DNA from 3 places in the Neobacillus sp. NPDC058068 genome. Region 2 is predicted to be linked to each of the others. Evidence: riboswitches for the same ligand, from Rfam matches in the RefSeq annotation. Region 2 holds a riboswitch; each other region holds the start of a gene.
The links. Region 2 has a riboswitch for thiamine pyrophosphate ahead of thiT (energy-coupled thiamine transporter ThiT). Riboswitches for the same ligand answer to the same signal wherever they lie in the genome.

Region 1 (3,279 bases), on a different contig from region 2:
GCGATCATCGCCTCTTCATTGTTATGTACAGAAACACCAAGGATCCTGTCGCCAATCTTCTCTCTCACGGTTTTGACCGCCTCATCCTCCTGCCCGATATGAACACCATCTGCCTCAATCTCAAGTGCTAGTTGAATATCATCATTGACAATGAAAGGAATCTGGTGCTGTTTGCAGATTGCCTGGAGTTCTTTGGCAAGTGCGCGCTTTTCAACTCCCGTTAATTCCCCTTCTCCCTTTTCACGGAACTGAAAAAGGGTAATTCCACCTGCGATGGCTTCCATTAATACTTCGACTGGATTTTTCCTGCAGTTCGTAGTGCCCATGATAAAATAAACACTTAATGCCTCACGCAAGTCTTTCATGACCTTGCCAACTCCTTTATGTATTTTCTTTTTCGATAAGCCCAATGGTTAGTGGGTCCATGTCCCTGTCCAATCGTTAGGCCATCTTCAATTGCTGCTTGAATAAAATCCTTTGCTGTTAAAACAGCTTGATATACATTTGAGCCCTTAGCTAATTCAGCGGTTATGACGGCGGAGAAAGTGCATCCTGTTCCATGCGTGTTCTTTGTTTGAATGCGCTTGCTCGTAAAGGTGTAGAACTCGGCGCCATCAAATAATAAATCAGTTGATTCAGATTCATTTTCATCATGACCGCCTTTGATAACGATATTTTTCACACCTATTTCATAAAGTCGTTTGGCTGCTTCCTTCTTATCCTCATATGTCTGAATCGCCATGCCAGTCAGCACTTCCGCCTCAGGAATATTCGGAGTCACCACTTTAGCCAGCGGCAATAAATTCTTTTTCATTGAAAAAATAGCTTCCTGCTGGAGCAAGGAGGCGCCGCCTTTTGCAATCATCACAGGGTCAACCACTACATTCTCCCATTGATATTTTTTGAGATGTTCCGAAACGGCCTCGATGATTTCTGCGCTAAAAAGCATTCCTGTTTTCACGGCGTCCATACCGATATCCTCCCCAATGGCCTCAATCTGTTTGGCAACTGCCTCAACCGTCATCGGATAAACCGCATGAACTCCCAAAGTATTTTGAGCTGTAATTGCAGTTAAAGCCGACATGCCGTAAACCTCTAACTCTTGGAATGTCTTCAAATCAGCCTGAATCCCCGCACCGCCGCCGCTATCAGAACCTGCAATTGTTAATGCCTTTTTCATCTTACATTCCTCCGGTTATTTTTTTAAAAGAAGCATATAATTTTATCTCTTCAGTCGAAACCGATGACAATTGATTTAAAAATTCGATTTGGAAGCTGCCCGGCCCCATTTCCGCGGTTTTATGGGCTGCCTGTTCCGCTGCAATGCCATAGTATGCTAGGGCGGCTACAGAGGCCGTGAGCAGATCCTTTTCCACTCCCGCAAAAGCTCCAATCACGGAGGTTAGGAGGCAGCCGGTGCCTGTTACTTTTGTCAAAATCGGGTGTCCGTTGGCAACTAGATAGGTGGTTTCTCCGTCTGACACAACATCCTCCTTTCCAGTAACGACAACGACACAATTTAATTTTTTGGCAGCAGTGATGGTGAGATCCAGAATGTTTCCTTTTGTATCCCCTGCATCAACGCCTTTAATTTCCCAATTCTCCCCAATGACATTGGCGATTTCGGCGGCATTCCCTCTAATCACTGAAACCTTGACTTCGTTCATGATTCTTTGTGCAGTTTCCGTTCGGTACCGGGTAGCACCCGCGCCAACCGGATCAAAAATTACGGGAATATCGTGCTCATTGGCGGCTTTTCCAGCCAAAATCATTGCCTCCACCGTCTGTGAATTTAACGTCCCGATATTCAAAACTAGTGAACTAGCAATCTGTGCCATGTCTGCTGCCTCTTCGACGGCATTGGCCATGACGGGTGACGCACCGAGGGTAAGAAGCCCATTTGCCGTAAAATTTGTGACGACGACATTGGTGATGTTATGGACAAGTGGATTTACCTCCCTTACTTTTTGTAAAGTCTCGGATAATTTAATTTTTTCCATTTTACTCTCTCCCTTTTTTTAAAAATAAAAAAACCAGATCCCCCAAAAAGGACCTGGTTAGTAAGCATGTGAATAAAATAACTTTATTTCACTTAACTACTTTCCTACGCTGGTATTACCCAGATCAGGTCCAAAGGGTTAAAAACATAACGTTTTCTCTCAGCCTGAATTCAGGGCACCCCTAGTAGATACATCACATATTAAATTATGTTCATAGTAACGCTAACTCCCATAGTTGTAAAGAAAATTGTTCCAGTTTAAATGGTAATCTCATTTTCCTAACAGTTTTATGCTCATTCCTTAAAATTTGTTTATTTCTTAAATTCGCACATAGAATCACTATATTCGCCCGGTGGAACGTCGAATTCGCCCATGGAATTTAGCTTTAAGAATCTCATTCGTCGAATATCCATTCCCTATTTTAGCTTTTCGCTAATTCCATAAGCTCTTTTAGTTCATTTGTAAATCCCTTTACCGCGCGATGAGCGACCACGGTGACTGGGACACCCATAAAGCCGAGGTTCTCCACTTCCTTTTGATATTGAGAATTGGCTGACACGTTTCTAGTTTCAAACGAAATCCCTTCCTGTGTCAGGACTTTTTTGACCATATCACATTCAATGCAGTCGTTTGTCGTATAGACGATGACCTGTTTTTTCATTAATCATTTTCCCCTCTTTCTAGGTTTTTCACAGGTTATCTATGAAAATGGGAAAGCCGCCCCTGAACTCGATAATTGTCAGTTCTTGCGCTTTCCCAAGCAATAATTACATTATAAACGATGAACGATAAAATACTATATTAGCAGTGCAAAAGAAACAAAGCACATTAAAATTACGAGGATCACTGAAGAAATTACAAAAAAAACCAAAATGTCCACCTGGGGTGGACATTTGCCGAAAGTGTCTTTTTGTGGTGCCTGACACCCTCTTTGAAACCCCTTTATATTTTGGAAAAAAAAAATCAAGAATTTCAATTCCAGACCTAGTTGTGTCTTGGTGTTCTAACTGTTTGCATGGATGGGGTTGTATATTTTTTTGATAAATTTATGAACTAGTTCGGGCAGTATTTTTTTTCGTCTTGTCACTAGCGCCGTGACCATCGCCTTTTTTTCATCCTTTGACACATTCCAGTCATCAGGGATGATTTCAACGATTTCCTCTATTAATAGAATTGGAATGGTTTGAATGACTTCCAATTGTTCGAAAAATAGTTCTTCTTCCTCGATAAAGGATGCCATTATTTGATGGGTTGCACTTTTGAGCAATTCAACGGGAAG
Region 2 (3,279 bases):
CGGTTTAATCCTAATTGAAAAAAAGCGTAGTTTAACAAGGTTTGAACAGCACGGGTGATTATACCGTGTCCTTCCGCCTTTTTAGCAAGGTAATAGCCAATGCTTGCCGTGCTGTTATACCAATCCATTTGATGTAATCCAATTGATCCAACAAGTTCCCCCTTGTAAATAATCCCAACATTAATGGCAGTATTCTCGGCAAATTGAGTAAGCCAAACCGGTATAATGGATTCGAAATGATAAAGGGCATTCATACTGTCAACCCATGGCATCCATTCCCGTAAATGTTCGCGATTTTCTTCAACAAGCTGATATAGTTGTAATGCGTGTTGTCGTTCAAACAATTGAAGCTCAATTTCATGGTCAACTTTTAATGTAAACATAGGCAAAGCTCCCGAAAAAAATTTTAGTACATCATATGCCAAAAAAACTTTTTCGGAAGGTGTATATTGAAAAAAATCCCAGCTCCGAAATAAGCAGGGATTTTCTATACTAGTTTATTCATGTAATTTTGGGGGAAGCGGCAAGAGGGAGAGTAAGCGAAAAGGTGGTTTTCTCTGGTTTGGAATCGCAAAACATCTCCCCTTTATGTTTTTCAATAATTTCTTTACAGACAAATAACCCAAGACCAGTGCCAAGCTTTTTTGTCGTAAAAAATGGCTCAAATATGGTTTTCTGCAATTCTGCCGGAATTATTGGTCCATTATTAGAAATATCGATTGTGATGTTCTGAGGATCTTTTAAATAGCTGAAAATATCTATCGTTGGATTCTCATGCACATGATGATTAAGAACATCAATGGCATTAAAAATGATATTAATAAAGACCTGTCTAATTTCGTCAGCATAACCATGCAGTGTAATATCTTCATTTAAATCCTTGTTTATTTTAACTTTACCGTCAAGAATACTCGGGTAGAGAAAGTTTAATACTTCATCAATTAGCTGATTCATCTTGAATTCCGCTTTTTCTTTACCGATTAATTCTTTTTTCGATAAAAGCAGGAACTGAGAGATGCGAAAATTTAGTTGGTCTAATTCACTTGAAATAATCTCCAAATACTTCATATTTGGATAATCTGCTTTCAGTAATTGAATAAATCCCTGAATAGATGTAAGCGGGTTCCTAAATTCATGAATGAAACTGGACGTCATTTGTCCAAGAAGTGTTAACCGATCCTGATGGGTCGAGTCGATGAATAAGGTTTTTTCTTCAATGATTTTGTTTTTTGCCTCTGTATAATGAGAAACGGCAAAATAAAGAAATTTATCGAAGCAAAAATTAATTCTATTCATCGATTCCTGAAGATCGGGCCAAGAAATACCCGTTTTACTTAAATAGCTATATAAAATCGTTCTGCCCAAATTAACATTATAAACAAAGTCGCCAATGTTAATATTAGCCATTACTCTTTCTTGTGAAATTTTTTTCGCTAGACTTTCAAGCGTCACTAAAATTTCCTCGTCCGTCATCTCATGCATAGTTAATACAACGTTAAGAAGTGCTATAGCATTTTTACGAATTTCCCCTAAAAAAGGGTCCCCTTTAGAGATAACACTTGAATTATCCCATTCTCGTAATAATTTTTCTTTATTTTTAGCAAAAAAGGCAATTAAATCGGTTTGTTTATCTGTAAACATATTAACCCCCTCTGTAGAAACTTTCTTACAAAGATAATTCGCTTATTCTGAGTAAAACCCTTTATTAATTGAAAGAAAAAAAATTTCCCAATATCAGTCTTGATAAATCTTAATTGGGAAATAAAATCATACGTTTTTAACATGGATGTAATATTTTCCTTGTCAAAGCGTTTATTCAATAGTATATTCGATTATGGAATCAATTGAATATTTCCACAGGGGGGGCTGCTTTATGCGGCTGAGAGTGAACGTTCGAGTTCTGACCCTATGAACCTGTTAGTTAACACTAGCGTAGGGATGTGGTTTGCCGGATCGTTAAGCAATGCAGACAATTCCTTATGTCTCATTGCTTTTTTTTCGTTTAAATTTAGGGCGCCATCTTGTTTAAGGAAGATATCAAACGAATCCAAAACGTTTAATAGGGGGAAACAGGAGTGAACAAAAAGAGAAGTAACACACTATTTATTACGGAAATTGCTGTTTTTACCGCACTTGCCTACTTACTTGATCTGTTATCAGGTTTCTTAATGGTAAGATTTTGGCCGCAGGGTGGATCCATTTCTATTGCTATGGTCCCAATTTTCCTCATGGCCTATCGCTGGGGAATAAAGGGTGGCCTACTAACAGGCTTCTTACTAGGTCTATTACAATTTATCCTAGGTTTTGCCCAAATTTATACCATTGTTCAAGGTATTATCGATTATTTTATTGCTTTTACAGTAGTGGGCTTAGCAGGCGTTTTTGTTGGTCAAATTCAAAAAGCCCTTGCTGAAGGTAATAAAGGGAAATGGATGATATTCACAATAATTGGCGCCTTTTTTGGAAGTTTTCTCCGTTATCTATGTCATGTTGTTTCTGGGATCGTTTTCTTCGGTGAATATGCACCTAAGGACCAGCCGGTAACAACCTACTCGCTCATATATAATGGAACCTATATGCTCCCAAGCTTCGTTATCAGTGCGATTATCATCATTCTTGTGATCGGTGCAATGCCAAAGAAAAGTTTTTTACAAGAACATTAAAATGGAGTGAAAAAGAAAGGCAAACTGCTTTTCTTTTTTTTTCGAACATTTGTCACAAAATTAGTATGCCCTTTCCCTAAAAAAGTGTTAAAATGTCAATATAGAAAGATAATCATTCTCAATTAACCTAGATAAGGGTGATATACATGTTTGGATCGTTAAAAGCAGGAGATAAGGGAAAGATTATTGACATTTCTCATGTCGGTCACCTGGTACAAAGACGTTTACTTGATTTAGGGATAACAGAAGGCTCAGAAGTGTGCGTGAAATGTGTCATGCCATTTGGCGGTCCAATTATGATTGAATCATGCGGACAATGTGTCGGTATCCGCCGCAAAGAGGCAGTTCAGATTGAAGTGGAGAGAATATAATGGAAATCGCTCTTATCGGAAACCCTAATACCGGGAAAACATCATTGTTTAATAATCTAACAGGTTCCTATGAGTATGTCGGTAACTGGAGTGGTGTAACCGTTGAAAAGAAAGTCGGCGTTTTCAAAAATAATATTGGTCATTTAATAGATTTGCCAGGTGTATATACCCTTAATCCATTGTCAAAGGATGAAGGGGTGGTCACTTCCTTTTTCTTGAATGAATCGGTTGACCGCCTGTTAAAT
Region 3 (3,279 bases), on a different contig from region 2:
AATAAAAGGTCCAGAAACATATAATATAAACAATAATGCTAGGATTGAAAAAAAACGCATCATAACCGTTTCCTCCATTTCTATTAGAATTGTAACCAATCTAGTTAAAATGTATAAGCAATATGCTTATAATGAATAAAAATAAACAGATGGAATCATTTTTTTCGCGAAGAGAACTGGTTTATTATATGATGAAGGTGAAAAGTGGAGTCTATTATACAAGGAAATAGGTGTACTATGCAAAAAATAATCATTATTGGTGCAGGAATTCTCGGTGCATCTACGGCCTATCATCTTGCAAAACAAAATGCTGAGGTAATCTTAGTGGATCGCGAGGACATAGGACAGGCTACAGCTGCAGCTGCCGGAATTGTTTGTCCATGGCTTTCGCAGAGGCGAAATCAAGCATGGTACAGGTTAGCAAAAGGCGGGGCTCGTTACTATCCGGAGTTAATTGAGCAATTAGAAGCAAACGGAGAACAAGATACAGGTTATAAACGGGTAGGGGCGTTAAGCCTTCATACTGATTTTCATAAACTAGAACAAATGGCAGAACGAGCACGAAACCGTCGGGAGGATGCAACTGAAATTGGCGAGATTAGGATTTTATCGCCTATAGAAACAAAAGAACTTTTTCCGCCGTTATCGGAGGAATTTGGCTCTGTTTACGTTAGCGGCGGTGCACGCGTAAATGGAAGAGCATTGTGTAAAGCATTGATTCGTGCCTCCATAAAGCATGGGGTTACTTTTCTGAAAGGGAATGCGTCCCTTGTTATTAAACAAAATCGTGTGATTGGAATTAAACTTGAGGATAAAACGCTGTTTGCTGATCAGGTGATTGTTACCGCAGGGGCATGGGGAAATGAACTTCTCCAGCCATTATGTGTTGATTTTTTAATAAAACCGCAAAAAGCGCAAATTGTTCATCTGGAAATGCCTGAAACAGATACTGGCTCTTGGCCGGTTGTCATGCCGCCTAATAACCAATATCTGCTCACACTTGACAATGGACGTGTAATCGTCGGTTCAACACACGAAAACGAGGCTGGATTTGATCCCCGCGTAACCGCTGGCGGAGTGAATGAGATTTTAGGCAAAGTATTAGAAACAGCTCCCGGTTTAGCGAATAGCACCTTTGTTGAAACAAGGGTAGGTTTCCGCCCGGTTGCCCCGCACTTTCTTCCAGTGGCAGGAGCTTTGCCAAATTATGAAGGGATTTTTCTAGCAAATGGATTGGGGGCATCTGGGTTAACAAGTGGCCCTTATCTCGGTGCGGAACTGGCAAAACTAGTGTTAGGAAAAGAAACAGAAATTGACTTTAGTAGCTATGATGTTGCTGGAGCGCTAGGGGGTTAATTTTTGAGAAAACGACCGCTATTAGAGGTCGAAAAAAACGGTAATTAAAATGAAAAAAATTGGACAGGATGGTGGAGGATGAAGTTTATTTGACGGTGAGGTGATCCATTCATGAATGAACCTTTTGAATATCCCGACATTTTTTATAACGAAGTGATACTTTATCTTGAAACGAAATGGGACCGGCGCTTAAATGACCATGAGCGCCATGTATTGGTTGAAGGATACCGCTTCGGAAGAATGATTGAGGCTGAAAATGAAATAAAAATCATGTTCGCCGAATGAAAGAAAAAAAGTGTAACCTTTTCCTAATAAATAAAGTTGGTTTTCTTTTTACTATTTTGAGCAATAAAAAACCATTTGACATTTCTAATGAAGGTGTTAACATTAACCATGTGAGGATATTATAACAACATAATAGGTGAAGTTTATCCGCTAGAGGTGCCTTTTTAAAAGGCTGAGATTGAAGTGCTACTTCAGGACTCTATGAACCTGATCTGGGTAATACCAGCGTAGGGAAGTGGGAACCATGATATTTGAAGATCAAATGTTTTTATTTCAAATTTTCAACCACTTTCTTAATCAAAGAAAGTGGTTTTTTTGTTTTTCACTTCAATCGAACAAAGCGGAATCTTCTTAAAGGGGTGACTTGTATATTAACTAGTGTAAAAGATAAAGAGTTACATATTATTTCAAACGGTAAAATGCCGATTGAGAAGCTTCGTGAAATAGTTACCGATATTCACCCATATGTAACCGCAATCCACTTACGAGAAAAACAAAAAACAGCAAAGGAACTATTTCAAGCAGTCAAGCTTTTAATAAATGTAAACATCCCACCTTCAAAGATTATTATTAATGATCGGCTGGATGTTGCCCTGGTTACAAGGGCCCGAGGAGTCCAATTAGCCTTTCATAGTTTAGATACAGCCATTGTTAAAGAATATTTCCCACAGCTCATGATAGGTAGTTCAATCCACTCCTACAGAGAAGGACTTGAAGCAAAAGAGAAGGGCGCAGATTACGTGATTTACGGCCATGTCTTTCCTTCTCAATCAAAACCAGGTATGGGCCCTAAAGGGTTGGAGGAATTATCAAGGCTAACACAATTGGACATTCCAGTTATTGCTATCGGAGGCATAACAGCTAAGAATACGGGGCAGGTACTTCAGGCAGGAGCAAAAGGGGTCGCTGTCATGTCGGGGGTTTTAGAAGCTGACGATCCACTAAAAGCAGTAAAGTCCTATATAAATGTATTAAAAGATGGAGGTGGATAAGGTGGGAAATTTATTTGATGTTGCCATAATCGGAGGAGGAGTTAACGGATCCTCAATAGCCTATCAGCTATCAAAAATGGGAAGAAAAGTAATCATAATTGAGAAGGGCCGATTGGCTTGCCAAGCGTCAAGTGCGGCTGCTGGAATGCTGGCAGCACAAGCGGAGATTGAACAAGATGGTCCTTTATTCCAGTTAGCTTTAAAAAGCCAGGCAATGTTTGCGACTCTCTCAAGTGAGTTATTTGAATACACTGGAATTGATATCGAGTATGTAAATAAAGGAATGTTAAAAATCGCCGAAACGGAGCAACTAGCATTCGAAGTAAAAAAGCAGGTCATCTTTCAAAGGAATTGGGATCCAACTATAACATGGCTTAACACTAAGGAAATACGTGAAATGGAACCGTCTTTATCACCAAGTGTTTCAGGAGGGATGTATCTCCCTAACGATGGGCATGTGCATCCAGCAAAGTTGACAAAAGCGTTTGCAAAAGCAGCTGAATATTTTGGAGCAGAAATTCGTGAACATACTGAGGTCGTTTCTTTCGTTTATGAAAACGGTCAGGTTAAAGGGGTTAAAACTACCAATGGAGTCATACATAGTGAACAAGTTGTCGTCGCCACCGGAGCTTGGGCTGCAAAATTA

Region 1: it holds a riboswitch for thiamine pyrophosphate, as region 2 does, so the genes downstream of both, thiM (hydroxyethylthiazole kinase) here and thiT (energy-coupled thiamine transporter ThiT) in region 2, are expected to answer to the same signal.
Region 3: it holds a riboswitch for thiamine pyrophosphate, as region 2 does, so the genes downstream of both, tenI (thiazole tautomerase TenI) here and thiT (energy-coupled thiamine transporter ThiT) in region 2, are expected to answer to the same signal.

The regions. Positions count from the first base shown of each region.
Region 1 is NZ_JBHVSI010000010.1:90,785-94,063, forward strand. Features, by position in the region: gene thiE (thiamine phosphate synthase) at 1-365, opposite strand, end outside; gene thiD (bifunctional hydroxymethylpyrimidine kinase/phosphomethylpyrimidine kinase) at 362-1,180, opposite strand; gene thiM (hydroxyethylthiazole kinase) at 1,182-2,000, opposite strand; TPP riboswitch at 2,085-2,193, opposite strand; gene ACFVSW_RS13255 (glutaredoxin family protein) at 2,422-2,661, opposite strand; gene ACFVSW_RS13260 (HipA family kinase) at 3,004-3,279, opposite strand, start outside.
Region 2 is NZ_JBHVSI010000002.1:400,543-403,821, reverse strand. Features, by position in the region: gene ACFVSW_RS04285 (GNAT family N-acetyltransferase) at 1-383, opposite strand, end outside; gene ACFVSW_RS04280 (histidine kinase N-terminal domain-containing protein) at 502-1,641, opposite strand; TPP riboswitch at 1,850-1,956, shown strand; gene thiT (energy-coupled thiamine transporter ThiT) at 2,076-2,663, shown strand; gene ACFVSW_RS04270 (FeoA family protein) at 2,810-3,034, shown strand; gene feoB (ferrous iron transport protein B) at 3,034-3,279, shown strand, end outside.
Region 3 is NZ_JBHVSI010000001.1:31,138-34,416, forward strand. Features, by position in the region: gene ACFVSW_RS00150 (CAP domain-containing protein) at 1-63, opposite strand, end outside; gene ACFVSW_RS00155 (NAD(P)/FAD-dependent oxidoreductase) at 238-1,356, shown strand; gene ACFVSW_RS00160 (hypothetical protein) at 1,468-1,641, shown strand; TPP riboswitch at 1,784-1,892, shown strand; gene tenI (thiazole tautomerase TenI) at 1,893-2,633, shown strand; gene ACFVSW_RS00170 (NAD(P)/FAD-dependent oxidoreductase) at 2,635-3,279, shown strand, end outside.